Regions from separate parts of the Alteromonas sp. ABH4_454 genome, predicted to be linked through region 1. Evidence: predicted binding sites of a transcription regulator. Region 1 holds the regulator's gene; each other region holds the start of a gene.
What was found. Region 1 encodes MetJ, which represses methionine synthesis genes. Its sites were predicted from a motif close to TAGACGTCTAGACGTCTA; they were not measured.
Positions count from the first base shown of each region.

Region 2: a site for MetJ is predicted at 2,463-2,480, ahead of msrA (peptide-methionine (S)-S-oxide reductase MsrA). Genes of this name have one in related genera too.
Region 3: a site for MetJ is predicted at 2,143-2,160, ahead of thrA (bifunctional aspartate kinase/homoserine dehydrogenase I). Genes of this name have one in related genera too.
Region 4: a site for MetJ is predicted at 3,061-3,078, ahead of serA (phosphoglycerate dehydrogenase). Genes of this name have one in related genera too.

Region 1 covers NZ_CM149972.1:314,758-319,510, forward strand. Annotated here, with positions in the region: gene rpmE (50S ribosomal protein L31) at 437-649, shown strand; gene ACYX4W_RS01370 (hypothetical protein) at 824-1,141, opposite strand; gene ACYX4W_RS01375 (malic enzyme-like NAD(P)-binding protein) at 1,768-3,003, shown strand; gene metJ (met regulon transcriptional regulator MetJ) at 3,166-3,498, opposite strand; gene metF (methylenetetrahydrofolate reductase) at 3,659-4,546, shown strand.
Region 2 covers NZ_CM149972.1:43,705-48,457, reverse strand. Annotated here, with positions in the region: gene ACYX4W_RS00230 (metallophosphoesterase family protein) at 1-366, opposite strand, end outside; gene ACYX4W_RS00225 (hypothetical protein) at 615-1,736, shown strand; gene msrA (peptide-methionine (S)-S-oxide reductase MsrA) at 1,841-2,386, opposite strand; gene ACYX4W_RS00215 (thiol-disulfide oxidoreductase DCC family protein) at 2,645-3,040, shown strand; gene ACYX4W_RS00210 (SDR family NAD(P)-dependent oxidoreductase) at 3,030-3,755, shown strand; gene ACYX4W_RS00205 (sodium-dependent transporter) at 4,085-4,753, shown strand, end outside.
Region 3 covers NZ_CM149972.1:4,206,927-4,211,679, reverse strand. Annotated here, with positions in the region: gene ACYX4W_RS18365 (excinuclease ABC subunit UvrA) at 1-1,956, shown strand, start outside; gene thrA (bifunctional aspartate kinase/homoserine dehydrogenase I) at 2,335-4,753, shown strand, end outside.
Region 4 covers NZ_CM149972.1:4,075,155-4,079,907, reverse strand. Annotated here, with positions in the region: partial or broken gene ACYX4W_RS17825 (DUF481 domain-containing protein) at 1-419, shown strand, start outside; gene ACYX4W_RS17820 (DUF481 domain-containing protein) at 634-1,380, shown strand; gene serA (phosphoglycerate dehydrogenase) at 1,600-2,829, opposite strand; gene rpiA (ribose-5-phosphate isomerase RpiA) at 3,165-3,821, opposite strand; gene ACYX4W_RS17805 (5-formyltetrahydrofolate cyclo-ligase) at 3,911-4,555, opposite strand; gene ACYX4W_RS17800 (ATP-binding protein) at 4,587-4,753, opposite strand, start outside.

The DNA.
Region 1 (4,753 bases):
ATTTGATGGCTGTTACAGCGCGTAATGCGCTTACTAAGCTTCTTATATTGAAACTAATAATACTGAAGCTACTTGCAGACCCATATATTACGGCAGTTTGCGCTGCTAACAGTTAGCTACACATTTTGCTATAGCGCACAATTTTACTATTGACGCTAATGGGCCTAGCCTTGAAAGATAAATATTTAAACATATTTTACTGGTAAGCATAAAAGGAATGTTTTTTTGTTTAGCTGTCTTGGGTAGCCTTCTTGCCAAGCTGCTTTGTTTAACAATTGGGCAAAAACCACTTGATCATGCCACATCCATCCTATATTATGCGCCGCTCTTTTTGCGATGGGTTGTTCTTTGAACGACTTATCATTTGAACTAAGTAACGTATGGTGTGCGACTTCGGGTTGTATAGCGATACGGCCTTATTATTTGAGGTAACCCAATGAAACAAGATATCCACCCTAAATACGAAGAAATCACAGCTACTTGCTCATGTGGTAACGTAATGAAGATTCGTTCTACGCTTGGTAAAGACATTAACCTAGACGTATGTTCTTCATGTCACCCATTCTACACTGGTAAGCAACGTAACGTTGATACTGGTGGTCGTGTTGATCGCTTCAAGAAGCGTTTCGGTGCATTGGGCAAAAAGTAAGCCTGATATCGAGTTCGAAAAAAGCGCCTTCATGGCGCTTTTTTATTGTCCAGAGAAAACTATTCACGTTAGTAAACTAACATTGAATAGCTCCCACTTATGCAAGCACCTCTAATCAACGCTAATTGATCATATCAATAACGCTCACACTTAAGATCAAAACACTCATTATAATTAATGAAGTTTTTCGACTCCTGACAAGTGTTTATCCCAGTCCCCTCTACTTTGTTTTTTACACGATTCCTCACTGTCGAAATACATTCCAGCTGGAATAGACTTTATAGATTCTAGGGCTATATTCACCTGGTTTATGAAGTCCATATCCCAACCGTTAATCAATGCTTGCTGCTTCTCTTGCTCCGTATTAAATACGGCAATAACTTTCGGCGCTTTCCAAGGTCCTAAATGCGTAAGCCATACGAAACCATTATCGTCAGATTTTACGTTTTCACACACATCAGTTAGCACCGCAATCAGTTTTCTTTCTGTCATATTCTTTGTCTTCAAAGCTAGCTTGAGAGGCCATTTATTGTATTTTATCAGAAAAACAATAGTGAAAATAAAGAGGTCTATCTTTGTGAAATATTATCCAAAGCTGTTTTCTCGAGTATAAATCGATAAGCATCTTAGCACCCGCGCCTATAATACACCTTCAAAATGAAATGAGACTTCAAAATAAATTTTATGAATGACAATTATAGACTTATTTTACTGGTCTAATTAGTATGCCTAACCTACATTGGTAAATGAGAATTCTGATCAGATATGTACACAGTGATTGGCTGTGTTAGAGTTGCGATCGGCACCTTGATAGTGAGCATTAATTTTATGAATAATGCTTTACTGCTAAGGCTTGTGGCGCTTTTGGATATAAATTCAGGTCTAAATGTTAGACCTAATATCAACAGCGATATGTGAGGGAAATCAGGAAGAGTTAACGCTAGGTCTGCAGTTTCCAACGTACCACACTGGTGCTAACAACTATTTATAATCACTTTTGTCATTAGTTAGTTGTAACGCGCTTATGTTTATCTATCTATAACTACAACGATAATAAAATAGCTACAGAGCGTGAACAAAAATACCGATGAACCCTACATCTAAGGATACCTTTTTACATGTCAGATTTTAGACAACGCGCACTCGACTATCACGCCAAACCCACACCTGGAAAAATTCGCGTAGAGCTATCTAAGCCAGCCGATAGCGTCGACGACCTTGCTCTTGCCTACAGCCCGGGCGTTGCCGAGCCGGTGAGAGAAATCGCCGAGGATGCAGATAACGCTTACAAGTATACGGGCAAAGGTAACTTGGTCGCTGTTATCAGTAACGGAACTGCGATTTTAGGCTTAGGTAATTTAGGCCCATTAGCTTCAAAGCCAGTAATGGAAGGTAAAGCACTTCTGTTTAAACGCTTTGCTGGTTTAGATGCCATTGATATTGAAGTGAAACATCGTACGACCGAAGAGTTCATCAATACTGTAGCCAATATTGCTGATACGTTTGGTGGTATTAACCTAGAAGATATCAAAGCGCCGGAGTGCTTTGAAATTGAGCAAGAACTCATTAAGCGCTGTAAAATCCCAGTATTCCATGATGATCAACACGGTACCGCTATTGTAACCGCCGCAGGTATGCTTAACGCTTTAGAAATTCAGGGCAAAAATATAGAGAACGCTAAAATTGTTTGTATGGGTGCCGGAGCAGCAGCGGTTGCCTGTATGGAGCTACTGATTAAGTGTGGTGCCCAGCGTGAGCGTATCTACATGTTAGATAGAAAAGGCGTTATCCACACTCGTCGCGAAGATTTAACTGAGCACAAGAAGCTGTTTGCTAACAATACTGATAAACGCACCCTTGAAGATGTAATGGAAGATGCAGATATCTTTGTTGGTGTGTCAGGCCCTGATGTTTTGCCACCAGAAGCACTTTCTTTGATGGCTGAAAACCCAATCGTATTTGCATGTTCTAACCCAGATCCTGAGATAAAGCCTGAGCTTGCTCACGAAGTGCGTAAAGACCTAATTATGGCTACTGGCCGCTCAGACTATCCTAATCAGGTGAACAACGTGCTGTGCTTTCCGTTTATTTTCCGCGGTGCTTTAGATGTTCGCGCAACAGCCATTAATGATGAGATGAAAGTGGCGGCAGTTGAAGCTCTTCGTGCTATTACGAAAGAACCTGTACCACAGGAAGTATTGGCAGCGAGTAAAAGTGACAGCCTAACATTTGGTAAGGAGTATATTATTCCTAAACCTATGGACCCACGTCTGTGCGAGCGTATAGCTACCGCGGTATCTAAGGCGGCTATTGAGTCGGGTGTTGCACGAGTACCTGAAAGCCCAGAAAAATAAAGTTCTGGCGCACAAGGCTAAAAAAGGTTGTGTTAACGCTCGATCAATATTTGCTTAAAAGTGCGCTTAAAGAATACAAGTACATAAAAAACGGCGCTGTGTTGTAGGCTATCAACTAGTAAAGCCTTACAACACAGCGCCGTTTCTCTTTAATACTAAATATCAGTCGTCTTCAGACACATCATTTTCGAAGCTTGGGTCAATGCCCATTTCTTCCATAATACGCCTAGCTTCAGCCGGCACGCGATTAGGATTGTCTTTACGCAGGTCATCGTCGTTAGGCAAAGGTTGCCCGGTAAACGCGTGTAAAAACGCTTCACACAATAGTTCCGAATTAGTGGCGTGGCGCAAATTATTGATTTGGCGGCGGGTACGCTCATCAGTAAGTGCTTTAAGCACATTAATAGGTATAGAAACAGTGACTTTCTTTACCTGCTCGCTCTTTTTCCCATGCTCTGCGTAGGGGTGAATATATTTACCGTTCCATTCTGCCATTGTACTAACTCGGTCTACTCTTTTTATATTATGAAGAGAAATTCTAAACAAGTTCACGAAAAGGTCAATTGAGCAGTGTAAACCTCTTGACGTCTAGACATATATTCTTTAATTTAGACGTCTAAACGTCTATAAGATTACATTTTTGAGAGTATAAACCATGGTTTCTTACGCACAAGGTATCGATGCATTAAACCAGTCCCTGTCGGAGCTGCGTGATATTGATGTATCTTTTGAATTCTTTCCGCCTAAAACGGAAGCCATGGAGCAAACCCTGTGGAAGTCGGTTGAACGCCTAGCACCGTTAAAGCCAAGCTACATGTCGGTTACTTACGGCGCCAATAGCGGTGAGCGTGACAGAACCCACGATGTGGTAAAACGTATTCAACAGCAAACAGGCGTTGCTGCCGTTCCTCACTTAACCTGTGTCGACGCAAGCCGTGATGAATTAAAGCAAATTGCAAAAGACTACTGGGATTCCGGCATTCGCCGTATTGTTGCACTTCGTGGCGATTTGCCTAAAGGGGTAGACAAAACAGAGATGTATGCCTCTGACCTAGTTGCCTTATTAAAAGACGTTGCCGATTTCGATATTTCAGTTGCCGCCTACCCGGAAAAACACCCTGAAGCGCCAAATGCGCAGTTCGACTTGCTAAACCTTAAACGCAAAGCAGAAGCTGGCGCTACCGAAGCGATAACCCAGTTCTTTTTCGACACCAGTGTTTATCTGCGATTTAGAGACCGTGCAGCCGCCGCAGGTGTAGACTTAGACATAGTGCCAGGCATTTTACCCGTGACTAACTACCAAACGTTAGTAAGGTTTGCAGGCTTTACAGATGTTCACGTACCGGGATGGTTACACAAGATGTTCGACGGTCTTGATGCAGATGATCAAGCCACTCGTAACCTAATAGGCGCTAACATTGCCATGGACCAAGTGAAAGTTCTTGCAAAAGAAGGGGTGAAGCACTTTCACTTCTATACTCTCAACCGTAGTGAACTAAGCTATGCAATCTGTCATATGCTGGGGGTGCGCTCCGGCGACTGATTTCGTATAGCTTTAACAAAGTTATACAGTTAGATGACTAAAGGCGCATTCATGCGCCTTTGTTGTATAAAGATTGCATTAACCTTTTGCCACTGACGCCTACGCCAGTTACCATTTGCTGCAATATGAATTGAACTATTGATACCGTAAGGTCTCCCATCAAAAGATCACGCTGTTTATCTGCCAGAGGGTATCGCCAGGAGAAGT
Region 2 (4,753 bases), 270 kb from region 1:
GCGGCATGAGCCGTGCAAAATAGTTTCAGGCGTTTCTGTGTAGTGAAAGCTTGGCGAAGTTTGACCATCGTAGAGTATTGCGCGCTGTTCATTTTCCCAGGTGGTTTGGGCAGACGGATCGTCGAATAACAGTTTATAGCTAATTCGCGCTCTGTCTTTAAAAGTATCAGCCGCGTAAAAAGAGATAAGGTGGATGAAAGCATAAGTGCCTACGCGTACCGTTTCACTTTGACACTCACCCGCTATGGTCTGGTCACAGACCGACAGTTTCAGTGATGGTGCCTCGGCGTTACTGGTGACTACCCATATATGGCATTCAGTAGGCGTCACTTTTCTTACTATTGGCCCTGCTATGACTTGGGGCAAGTGCTGCGTAGGAATGACTTTCTCCTTCAATACTCGATTTACTATCTAAAACTTTTCTGCCTCAATACTAAGAAGCTTTATAATATTTATAGTGTCTTTTACAAGCCACAAACGCAGTCGCAATGTAAATAACCGTTATAACCTTACTCTTTTTTGTGCGTAAACGGTATGCTCGATATACTCCCTTACAATTTTTTCAGTTTTAGCTTTTGCTCTCGATACGCCGAGTCGAGAGAGGACTTCATATTATGCTTAAGTATTTATCCGCCACCGTTTTAACCGCCATGCTGGTCACCGCATGCAGCGAGCCCAAAGATGTCATTATCAGTCCAGAACCTACCGACTTGACAGAAACAACAGTAGGGAAGTGGATCCTTGATGAATCTGGAAAAGTTATGTTTGACCCCCAAACATCCGGGCTAGTCGTGCTAGACGGACAGTTAGTTACCATTGCAGATGCAAGTGCGGATGTTACGCAGCAGTTGAAGTTACATAGCATTTCACCAGAAACGGCAACGCTAAGCGCGTCTAGTAAGCGTTTTTCATTCTCAAGAGATGTGCGCCGAAGCTGCTTCTATAGCTACTTGAGCGAACAACCAGATTTAGAAGCGTTAGCGGTAGACCCTAGAGATGCTAATGTCATTTACACCGTCACAGAGGATGCAACCCGTACAGGAGCCTTGAGCCCTCGTTGTGAAACCAAGTACGAAGATACAGGCTCTACAGACTACCCAAGCCTATTGGTTAAATTAACCCGCAAGGACAATGGTGACGTAGAAATGTCAGATGTGCGTCCGCTCCAGTTTCCGAAAGAGTTCGAAGTAGGTAACTTTCCTAACGATGGTATTGAAGGCCTGACTATGGCGGAAGACGGCACTTTGTATTTGTCATTAGAAAAAGACAAAGCGGGGCAGCCAAGGATCTTTACATTGTCTGTTGATGAAAACTTTTTCTCATCGAGCGATTTTGCAACTGTAAGTGAACCAGACCTTCAACTTCCTTCGTTTACCTCGGGTAATCACCCTATAAATGGCTTGGCTTTATATACGCACTCAACGGGCGCATCATATTTATTTGGCGCGGCAAGAAACGACAATGAATTATGGGTAATTGATACCACTGGTAGCAAACCGACAAAGCGCATTCCCATTATTTTTGATGTTGCCAGTGATCAGAGTTGCGAACAGTACACAATGGATAACTCGTCGATGGAAGGGTTAGTCACTATTGATAGTACGCTATGGATCATTAACGATCCGTGGGAAAAGAATTATATGAAAAACGCGACATGTGAGGCGCATAAGACGCGTTATGAAGATTTAGCGCCCTTGCTATTTTCGATAGAAATCAATGACGCTTGGTTTGATTAGCGTCTATCTACTTACGATGTTATTAAAACCGAAAAAGGGTTGCTACCAAGCAACCCTTTCGTTTCTAGCCAACCTGTAAACGTCGCTAAAAAAGCTGACTTTACCTATGCATCGCTGCGAAGGCGAGAAGCAAAAGTCTTTTTGAATTTTGCAAGTTTAGGTGCAACCACCATAGAACAATACTGGTTCTGCGGATTATTTTTGAAATAATCCTGATGATAGTCTTCGGCGTCATAGTAGTTATTCAAGGCTACTACTTCAGTGACTACCGGGTCAGGCCAGATTTCTTCTTCTGTGATTTGTGCAATAATTTTTTCAGCTTCCGCTTTTTGTGCATCGTCGTGATAGAAGATTGCGCTGCGATACTGAGTACCCAAATCATTACCCTGTCTGTTTAGCTGAGTAGGGTTATGTAGCGCGAAGAAAATCTCTAGAATTTCACGGTAGCTGATGCTGTCTGCATCAAAGGTTACTTGTACCACTTCTGCATGACCAGTGTTTCCCGTACATACCTCTTCATAGGTTGGATCGGCTTTTTCACCTCCAGCATAGCCAGAAATTGCTTTTTCTACACCTTCGACAGTGTTAAATGCAGACTCGATACACCAAAAGCATCCGCCTGCTAAAGTGGCTACTTGTAAATTTGCCATAATAAAACCTCTCATGATCTTTGCTTGTAGTGTGGGTGCGGGTAGGGCACAACACAAGTCATCCAAGCGTGTTTTTTTATCGTATAAACGAATATTAAATAAGAATAACGTGCGACGGCTTAAAACGGTTTTAAACTGGCCGCGACAAGAGTGCTGATAGTGCACGGCAAACGCGATGTATTTTTTGTTTTTCCATGTTTGCATGGGCGAAATCGTCTTTTAAGCGATAAGCGTCTTATTTAGCAGAGGTAGGTAGAAGTGATTATTTTTTACGATGGTTATTGCCCTTTGTGCATAGCCGAAATGCGTCATTTACGCAAAAGAGACAAGGATAACAAACTCACCCTGGTCGACATTCAGGCCCCTGATTTTGCAACTCGCTATCCTGCCATGGATTGGCATGCGCTTAACGCCAGAATTCACGGACTTCGCGAGGATGGTACCCTAATTACCGGACTTGATGTTACCCATGAAGCGTGGAAGGCAGTAGGTATGGGATGGATCTACGCACCGCTTCGCTGGCCTGTTATCCGTTATGCCGCTGATGCTTTCTACAATGTATTCGCAAAACATAGATATACCATTTCTTACCTTTTAACGGGAAAAAAACGTCAGTGCGACCGCTGTGTACCGGGAGAGCCGAATGGAAAATAACGTACTTATCGTGGGCGCATCTGGTGGCATAGCGTCTGCGCTTATAGAGCAATATCGCAGTGCGGGCGCAAAAGTGTTCGCTGTAAGTCGTGCAGCTGCAACTGAAAGTAATAATTCAGAGAACGTCTCCTATCATCAAATTGCTGAACAGGATGATAAGCACATCAGCGGCTTTGTTAAGCAACTTGCTAAGCAAGAGGTTGTGTTAAATACGGTAGTAATAACAACCGGTTTTTTGCATAACGAAAGCGAAGGTATTCACCCCGAAAAGCGCTTAGAAGATGTCAGCGAGGAAGCCTTGACTGCGTATTTTGCGACAAACAGCATTATTCCCGCTATATGGCTTAAGCATTTAGTCAACGTTATGAGTAAAGAAGGCTCAACCCTTGTTTGCCTAAGCGCGAGAGTTGGGAGTATATCAGACAACGGGCTTGGCGGATGGTATGGCTACCGTGCCTCGAAAGCCGCGCTCAATATGTTTGTCAAAACAGCGTCTGTAGAGTACAAGCGCAGATTGAAAGATGTCATGCTGGTATGTTACCACCCAGGTACCGTTGATACTGGGCTGTCGAAGCCATTTCAAAAAAATGTAGCGGCTAAAAAACTCTTTACGCCAGAGTTCACTGCAAAGCAACTTATTCACCACCTTTCAGCGCTCAATCGGGACCAGACTTGCCATTTTATCGACTGGAATGGTGAAGTGGTAACTTGGTGATACGGTCTAACCTCATTTCTGCAAGTCCAACATCAAGACTTTTTATTTCACTGCTGTTACCATGTTATTTTGGGAATGGTGCAGCGTATTGATACGCCCATAGAGGTAGCAATACAACGCGTTGACGCCACATGTGAGTCATTACAACAAACGCCATCCTAATAATAAATAATACCAGTTCGCTCGGCTTGATTCCGACGAGAATCAAGAACGAACAACAAGTACAAATTGTGATTTCAAAAAGTGATTGTTGTATACAAGGCTAATTTGAATGTCGCAAGGCGTGATAAGCGAACTGCTATAACAATAACTCAACAAGAGGAAGGGATATGAGCGGGGCCAGAGAACAGTTCGGATCGCGCATAGGTTTTATATTGGCTGCTGCAGGCTCTGCAGTGGGCATTGGTAATTTGGTGGGGTTCCCAGTCGGCGCAGCTAAAAACGGCGGTGGTGCATTCCTTTTAATGTACGCTATTTTCGTTTTTGCCATTTGTTTACCGGTTATGTTGGCAGAGATGTCGGTAGGTCGCCATGCTAAAAAAGACCCGTTAGGCGCATACAGCGCTATCAGTGGTAACGAAAAGAAGTGGAAACTTGCAGGCTGGCTCGCGATTGCCACGCCGTTTATGATTGCCGTTTTCTACATGGTTATTACTGTATGGCTTTTTGGCTATTTATTTGAAGCAGTTAGCGGAAACTTAGACAAACTAGCAGACCCCGATACCTTTGGGGTGTTTATTAATTCAGAGTCTATTTTCGTCTACATGGCTGCTGTTGTTGGTGTGGTTTACCTTATCCTTCAAGGTGGTGTAAAAGAGGGGATAGAAAAAGCGGCGAAGCTGCTTATGCCAGCACTTTTCGTGATGCTTATCGGCCTTGTTATCTTTGTACTAACTCGCGAAAACGCAATGGCAGGCGTAGAGTTTTATATTGTTCCTGAATTTTCAAAAATTACAGCAGAAGTAGTGAACGGCGCACTGTCACAAGCCTTTTTCTCA
Region 3 (4,753 bases), 670 kb from region 1:
CCATGGCGTGAACTGCCTCAAAAAACGCGCGACTGGATCCTGTATACCGACGAAATGCCACAGGTACCCGTCTATCGAAATTACAATCTAGCGCAAACTCGTAAAGCACAACAAGAAGGTGAACCTGCTAGCTACAATGGAAAGTTTATCAGCGCGCGGCGTCATGTGCTCGACACCTTCAAAACGTCTCAAAAAGAGAAAATGAAGCAGCGAATCGCTCCCTTCATATCTGTTGAAGCATGTCCAGTTTGCCGTGGAAAAAAGCTTAAGCAAAAAGCGCTGGCAGTGAAAGTTGATGGCTTAGATATTATTGATTTTTCAAGGCTGCCACTACAGCAAGTTCATGAAAAGCTTCAGGCGTTAAGAAAGTCAGTCGACGGCGATACTTCAGAGCGTGGTCAGGTAATACGCAATATTACGGGCGACATTATTGAAAGAGTGAAACCGATAATAGCGCTTGGGCTTCATTACCTGTCGTTAGATAGAAGTACAACAAGTATCTCAGTAGGCGAACTACAGCGATTGCGTCTGGCGACCCAGCTTAAATCGAACTTATTTGGCGTTGTATTTGTGATGGATGAACCCTCATCAGGTCTTCACCCTCGCGATGTAGAAGGGCTTATTCGCGCGCTTCACACTATTACCGAAACGGGAAATTCGTTGCTTGTTGTCGAGCACAATCCTTATGTTATCAAAGGCGCTAACTGGGTTGTAGACGTAGGGCCGCGAGCGGGAGTGAACGGAGGTGATCTGGTTTATAGTGGGCCGGTTAAAGAACTGGCAAGCAATAAAAGCTCCCCAACGGCAGACTACGTTTTTAACAATAAAGCCCTAAGCCAGCGTAGCAAACGCAAATCATCAAAGGCATTGCGTTTAAAAGACGTTTCCAAAAATAATGTCAGCCATGTTGATATTAATATTCCACTTGGCGTGATGACCTGTGTTACTGGCGTTTCCGGCTCTGGAAAGTCGAGTTTGATTAGCCAAGCATTAGTTGAGTTAGTCAAAGATGGTTTAAGTACAGTCGAGAAAGAAGAGAAGCGAGCGAAAGAAACGAAAGAGACGAGAAAAACGAAAGAACTGCTTACTGACGCCAATTCGCTCCTTGCTCAAGACGCTTTTTCTCATGAAACTGAGCCGCAGCAAGGCTATGTTGAAAGCGGGCTTGATGAGTTAAGTCGTATAGTTGTGGTAGATCAGTCTCCCATCGGCAGGACACCTCGTTCAACATTGGCAACCTATACCGGCATATTTGATCAAATCAGAAGTTTATTTGCTTCAACCGAAGAAGCGAAAGCCCGTGGGTACGATGCGGGTCATTTTTCGTTTAACGTCGCAAAAGGGCGGTGCCCACATTGTGAAGGCTTGGGCGTGGTATCGGTAGAACTACTGTTTATGCCGAGTGTTTATTCCCCCTGTACCGTTTGTAACGGACAGCGTTTTAACGATAACGTACTGGAAGTTGGTTACAACGAACACTCTATCGCTGACGTACTATCGCTTACGGTTGAAGAAGCACTATCTATATTCAAGAGTAATCAAGTCATTACGCGGGGGCTTCGAACGCTAATGAATGTAGGGCTTGGCTATTTAACTCTGGGGCAAAGTGCTACTGAATTATCAGGCGGCGAGGCGCAGCGCATTAAATTAGCGTCAGAACTTAAACGTGCTCAAAATGCTAATACTCTTTACGTGCTGGATGAACCTACAACAGGTTTACACCTTTCAGACACCTCGCTACTTATGCAGCATTTAACCACGCTAGTTGAAGCGGGGAATACGGTGGTGATGGTTGAGCACAATATGCAGGTGGCTGTGGCTTGTGACCACATTATAGATATGGGGCCGGGCGCTGGTGATGAGGGGGGAGAAATCGTTGCTGAAGGTAGCCCAGAGGAGGTTGCTAAGGTTAAACAAAGTGCAACAGCCCCATTTTTGAAGGCGAGCTTGCTCTAACAAAGGCTTTCACTGAATGAGTTCGGTTTAAATGATCGTAGAAATAAGTACTTGTTTAAAGCTACTTAAGTACAAGTAAGCCAATTTAGAAACTGCTTAAACTGTATTTGTACCTCAAAAAGAAATATTAATTAAAGAGTGTTTCATATTTTGCAATACAGTGTGGTGAAAACTGCGGTTGACTTATAGACGTCTATACGGCAAATTGCTTGTATGAAAAAGATTCTACTTACTCGCACCACCATTATGTTAATTACCACCTTAAAAAGGGCGGTCGCTGACTAGTGCAAGTAAGCAAAAGACAACGAAAGCCCGCCTAACACAGAGCGGGCTTTTTTTTACACACGTTTTAGCATGCGTAACCTTAAGGAGCAGCATATGAAAGTCTTAAAGTTTGGGGGTTCTTCTCTAGCCGATGCACCGCGATACATGCGCGTTATGGAAATTAGCACGGCAACCCACCAAACCGACGGTGCTGCGGTTGTACTCTCTGCCCCAAAGGGGGTAACGAACGCGCTTTCACTACTTTGTGAACAAGCAGCCGCGGGTGAAGATTTCCAGCCATTATTCGATAAGTTGAATGACACGGTCACAGGCATTGCCAACGACCTGAACGATGAACTCGACGGATTTGAACACGCAAGCGTGGTGGAATTTATCAATAGTCACTTATCAGTATTAAAACAGCACCTTGAAGGCATTAAACTGCTCGGCGTTGCGCCAGATAATGTTGCTGCTGGTATTCTTAGTATTGGCGAATACATCTCGGTTACGCTCTTTAGCGCTATGTTATCGGCTAAAGGCATTGCAAACCGCGTTATCGACCCAGTTAAATATGTGCTTGCTGAGGGCGATTACTTAGACAGTATTGCCGACGTATCGCTAAGTAAAGCGCGTTTTTCAGATGTGCCTACCGATGGCAGTGAGTTTTTGGTTATGCCTGGCTTTGTAGCTGTTAACGAAGCAGGCGAAAAAGTAACGCTAGGACGTAATGGCTCTGACTATTCAGCGGCTATTTTAGCGGCGTGTATAGACGCTAGCTGCTGTGAAATTTGGACAGACGTAGACGGTGTGTATAACGCTGACCCCAATCAAGTGGAAGGCGCGGTGCTGCTAGACAAGCTTACTTATCAAGAGGCGATGGAGTTGTCTTACTTCGGTGCCAAGGTGCTTCACCCTAAAACTATCGGGCCTATCGCCCAGCATCACATACCTTGTTTGATCAGAAATACGTTGAACCCGGCAGCGCCTGGTACGTTAATCAGTAATGAGAAAAGCGAAGTGTGGACGTCGGTGAAAGGTATTTCACAGCTTGATAACGTCACCATGTTCAACGTTGCAGGGCCAGGCCTTAAAGGCATGGTGGGTATGGCGAGCCGTGTGTTTGAGGTTATGTCGAACGCTAATATTTCAATTAGCCTTATTACGCAGTCATCTTCGGAATACTCAATTAGTTTTTGTATTCAAAGCAAAGACGCCAGCCGTGCATTAACGCTACTTGAAGATGCTTTCGCGCTAGAGCTGCAAAATCAATTGCTAGATCCTATCGAAGTACGTCACGATCTGGCCATTGTTACTTTGGTAGGCGATGGTATGCGTCAAACCAAAGGTTTGGCAGCGCGATTCTTTAACTCACTAGCCCAAGCACGAGTAAATAACGTTGCTATCGCACAGGGCTCTTCAGAACGCTCAATTTCCACAGTAATCGAAAGTAAGCGTGCTAAGAAAGCGGTTAAGGTTATTCATCAGAATTTTTTCTCTGACCGCCATACCATAGACGTATTCCTAGTAGGGTGTGGCAATGTAGGCACTGAACTGCTAGGTCAGATTGAAAAACAACAGCCAGCACTTTTAAAACGTAATATTCAGCTGCGCGTTTACGGTATAGCAAATAGCCGTAAATTGCTGTTGAACAGCCAAGGTATTGATTTAAGCAGCGATTGGAAAGCGGCCCTGGACTCTGCAAGTGAAGGCTTGAGTGTAGAGCGCTTGCATCAGTTCGCAAACGATACCAGCTTGGTCAACCCAGTCATTGTTGATTGTACAAGCCATGAAGCCATCGCTAATCAGTACGTTGATATGATGGAAAGCGGCTTCCACGTAGTAACGCCTAACAAAAAGGCGAATACCAGCGCTATGTCTTATTACCGCAAGTTACGTAAGACTGCACTTAATACGAATCGCCAATATTTGTATGAGACAACAGTGGGCGCGGGCCTTCCTGTTATCGACAACCTGCAAAAACTATTCAGTGCAGGTGATGTGCTGCATCGTTTTGAAGGTATTCTTTCAGGCAGCTTGTCTTACGTATTCGGTAAGCTTGAAGAGGGCATGAGCCTGTCGCAAGCGACACAAACGGCCAAAGACAACGGTTTTACCGAGCCAGATCCTCGCGACGATTTAAGCGGTATGGACGTTGCTCGTAAGTTGCTTATTATGGCCCGTGAAGCCGATTTAGAGCTTGAGCTTTCTGATATAGAGATTGAGTCGGTACTGCCTTCGGGATTTGCAGAAAACTGTTCTATCGACGAATTTATGCAGCAGCTACCCGAGTTAGATGCTGCGATGAATGATAAAGTTGAGGCGGCTAAAGCGGAAGGCAAAGTGCTTCGCTATATTGGCAGCATTGAAGATGGAAAGTGCAAAGTTAGTGTACAGGCCGTCCCTGCTAGCAATCCGCTTTCTCAGGTGAAAGACGGCGAGAATGCACTGGCGATTAATAGTGACTACTACAGTCCAATCCCTTATGTAATTAGAGGATATGGTGCAGGTGGTACGGTAACGGCGGCAGGGGTAT
Region 4 (4,753 bases), 800 kb from region 1:
CGACTATGAAGATGATAAATTTACAGGGTATGAGCACCGAGCTTCATTAGCCGCAGGTTGGTCCCAGCGCGTTTGGCGAAACGAAGACAGTGAGTTTCGTTATAGTGTAGGGCCAGGTTACACCTTTATCGAAGCAGAAGAAGACAGCGATAATCTTGTTAACGACGGGGTAATAGTACGCGCATCAGCCGAGTACAAATATCACTGGAGTCTCGGGTGCCAAACTGCGTCAATTTGTGAGCACAGAAGCTGGTGAAGAAAATACCAAGTCCCGTTCTGAAACCTCACTTTCAGCAAATGTATTCGGCTCATTAGCGATGAAGCTTTCGTTTATACTAAATCATGAAACCGACACCCCTGAAGATGTCGCAGCGTTAAGCACAGAGACATCTGTAGCATTGGTCTATCAGTTTTTTTAGTCAATTAGTGTAAATTTAAGGCTTAAAACCGGCTTTTTACCGCGGGTGGATTGACTGAGAGCGTTGAAAATGTACACTGCGCACCATTGTTTGTAGCGTTGGTTTATTTTTCGACGCTATTTAGCTGACCTCTTTTAAAACTCGTGTTGTACCGCCTTGCAGTACTTAAGGTGTCGTGTACAACGAATGGACCGATAATCAATAGGATTGTTCAATGAAAAAGCAAGTGCTTGCATCTCTAGTTGCAATTTCTCTTTCTCCTGCCGTATTCGCTCAAGCTAAAGAAGTAAAACCTTTCACAATGGAAGGGGAGCTTGGCTTCATATCTACATCAGGTAACACTGAGACGACTTCAATCAGCGCGGGTATTACCGCACACCAAGAGTTAGAAAATTGGAGCAATGACTACGCCCTTGAAGGTCTATACAAAAAAGAGACTACAGAAGATGATAATGGCGAAGACGTTGAGTACACATCTGCGCAAAAGTTCTTCGGCTCGGCGCAGGGTAACTATAAGCTAGAAAACCCTGATAACCGTTTATTTGCCTTCGCATCATATGAAGACGACCGCTTTAGCAACTTTAACTACCAAGCAACGGTAGCAGCGGGTTGGAACCAAAAAGTGCTAGAGAATGATCGCCACACTCTAGAATATTCAATTGGTCCTGGTTACTCGTTCATCGAAACACAAGAAGATGAAAATCTTGATAGCATGATTGTTCGTGCATCAACAGCGTATTCTTGGAAAATTTCTGACACTGCTAAATTCACGCAAACCGTGAGTACTGAAGTGGGCTCTGACAACACGAAGTCACGTGCTGAATCTGCACTTACTGCTACGATCAGTGGGAACCTTTCTATGCGTCTTTCGTTCAAATTAGATCACAACACTAACGTTGATGAAGACGTAGAAAAACTTGATACAGAAACTGCAGTAAGCCTAGTTTACAACTTCTTTTAAGCTTTGCTGAAGCGCCTTGACTGCTCGGTTGTGCGTTGAGGCGGTTAAATGTTTTACCTAGGTAATTCCTTTATACACTGATGCCATAGTGTTGTTGGAATAGGCGCTAGAACCAGTGCATTGCTAAGTAAAACAAAAGTACAGATACAAAAAAACGCTGCAAATTTGCAGCGTTTTTTTTAACTAAATATCAAGCAAGTGTTTTATTAAACGTTTTGTTTAATGAAGGATTCTGGTCTTAATAGTGCCGTCTATTTGTTGAAGTTCTGCTAGTGCTTCATAGCCGCGGTCTTCTTTAACATCTACTACTACATAACCAATTTCAGCATTAGTTTGTAGATACTGAGCTTCAATATTGATGTCTTTTTCCGCAAAGGCTTGGTTAATTTGCGTAAGAATGCCCGGCTGGTTTTTGTGTACGTGCAGCAAACGCGAACGACCTGTGTGCTCAGGCAGTGATACTTCAGGGAAGTTAACTGCCGACAACGTAGAGCCGTTATCGCTGTATTTTGCTAACTTACCCGCTACTTCAATACCAATGTTTTCTTGTGCTTCCTGCGTGCTTCCGCCAACGTGTGGCGTAAGAATAACGTTGTCGAACGCGCGAAGCGGCGATTCAAATTCTTCAGTATTAGACTTAGGCTCTACTGGGAATACATCAATTGCTGCGCCATTAAGGTGACCGCTTTCCAGTGCTTTGGCAAGTGCGTCAATATCAACCACAGTACCGCGAGATGCGTTAATAAGAATGCTGCCTTTCTTCATTTGAGACAGCTCTTTTTCGCCAATCATATCTTGGGTTTGCGGCGTTTCGGGAACGTGTAGTGATACCACATCAGAGGTATTAAGTAGCTTTTCAAGCGACTTCACCTGAGCTGAGTTACCCAGCACTAGCTTGTCTTCGATATCGAAGAATTGAACGCGCATACCAAGGTGCTCAGCAAGAATACTTAGCTGTGTACCTATGTGGCCATAGCCGATAATACCTAAAGTTTTTCCGCGAGCTTCGTACGAACCTACTGCGGTTTTTTCCCATTCACCGCGGTGAGCTTTGGCGTTTTTGCTAGGCACTTGGCGAAGCAAAAGAATAATTTGCCCAAGAACAAGTTCTGCAACCGAGCGAGTATTAGAAAAAGGCGCGTTGAAAACGGGAATACCACGGCGCTGCGTAGCTTCAAGATTAACCTGGTTGGTACCAATGCAGAAACAACCAATAGCAACAAGTTTTTGTGCCGCATCAACTACTTTCTCGGTAATCTGTGTACGTGAACGAATACCAACAAAGTGGGCGTCTTTAATCTTCTCAATTAACTCATCTTCAGGAAGAGAGGTTTTGAGAAATTCAATGTTGCTATACCCATTGCTTTGTAGTGTTTCCAAAGCACTTTGGTGAACACCTTCCAACAACAAAATTCGGATTTTATCCTTCTCTAATGAAACTTTGCTCATGAACTCGCTATCTCTCGCTGATTTAATTGGGGTTTCTGGCAGTGCCAACCATAGCATCTCATAAATTCTCAGTAGCTAACATTTAAAGATGCACTACCTTATTTGCAACAGAGCCTTGGTTTAGCGCCTGCTATCTAGCGTTTTAGTTACGCTAATTGCTCTAATAAAAAAGGTTCATAACCTTAAGCAACATAAACATCTAGCTGCAAAAATATTATTAATTAAGACATCTAGACGTCTAAACGGAAATTAACAGAAAACGCGCTAAGTTAAAAGCAGTATTTCGCTTAGCTTTTCAACAAAACACTAGAATAGGGGCGGTTAAGCCGCCCGAATCACTTAAAGGTTTCAACACCACTGTCGGTTGCACTTAACACTATATCTGCGCCACGTAGCGCAAAAATACCGTTAGTTACTACCCCAGGAATATTATTGATTTTTTGCTCTAACTCACGTGGGTTTAGTATTTCAAGATTGTGAACATCTAAAATAACGTTACCGTTATCTGTTACAACGCCTTGTCGATACTCGGGGTCGCCACCCAGTTTTACCAGTTCGCGAGCGACAAAAGAGCGAGCCATTGGAATAACTTCTACAGGAAGTGGGAAGTCACCTAAAACAGGTACGCGCTTACTTTCATCTACAATGCAAACGAACGTGGTAGCGGCACCGGCTACAATTTTCTCGCGGGTCAGAGCGGCGCCGCCGCCTTTAATCATGTGCTTGTGTTCGGTAACTTCGTCGGCACCGTCAATATAAACTGAAAGGTTACTAACTTCATTCAACTCGAAAACTTCAATGCCCAAGGCTTTCAAGCGCTCGGTAGATGCCTCTGAACTTGAAACCGCGCCTTCAATTTTGTGCTTAATTTTGCCCAGTTCTTCTATGAAAAAATTAACAGTAGAGCCCGTACCCACACCGACAATACTGTCTGCTTCAACATAGTCGATGGCTGCTTTGGCTACGGCTTGCTTTTTTTCGTTCTGATCCATGGTTACTCTCCAACTTATTATGCTTGCAAGTGTAACTTATAAGTGCAGATGAACCCATAAGTTCATAGGTTCAATTTGATATAGTGAAATTACGGTTTAGTGAATATAAGTGTGCGAGAAGGGGTCACGATAGCATCGAGGGGCACATCCCACGGCGCAATGGGCAGGGCATCAACTTCTTGCACATCGTGAGCGATACCTACCAATTTTGGCGTATGCTGGTTTAAGGCCGATTGAGTATTCAACTTGCGTTGCGTAAAGCTTAAGGTGCGGTCGTAATAGCCCCCACCCATACCCAAGCGGTTTCCGCTTGTATCAAACCCCACTAGCGGCATAAGAATAACATCGCATTGTGTAACAGGTATGACGGCTTCACAGGTCAATGCAGGCTCTTCTATATTGTATTTGTTATTAATTAACAAAGAATTGGGGGTATAAGATAAAAAAAGCAAATGCCCTTTACATACAGGATGTAGCACAGGCAATGCGAACTTTTTGTGCGAGAACTGCCACGTTGATTCGATGTAGTATTTTAAGTTTACTTCGCCATCGTTAACCAAGTACCCGGCTACAGTAGTTGCGCTTTTAACAAAGGGAAGGGTGTTTAGCTGAGTCGCGATGCACTGGGCAGCGTCTTCATGCTGTTCGTCAGGTAAATTACGGCGCGCTTCGCGAAGCTTTTTGCGAAGTAGGGCCCTAGCTTTCTGTTTTTCTGGTGAAACGCTTACTTGCATATTAGGCAACCGTGCTTGGCGTGTATGGCCGTTAGTGATTCTTCTGCCCTAAATAGTAATTCAGCACACGAACTAACTCACTATTGTCTATGGGTTTGGTTAGCACGTCATCAAGACCTCTTTCTCGCAAATACTCAGAGTCAGTTATTACGTCAGCGGTTAATGCTACAACAGGTAAGCTTGGCTTGTGAGCTTTTA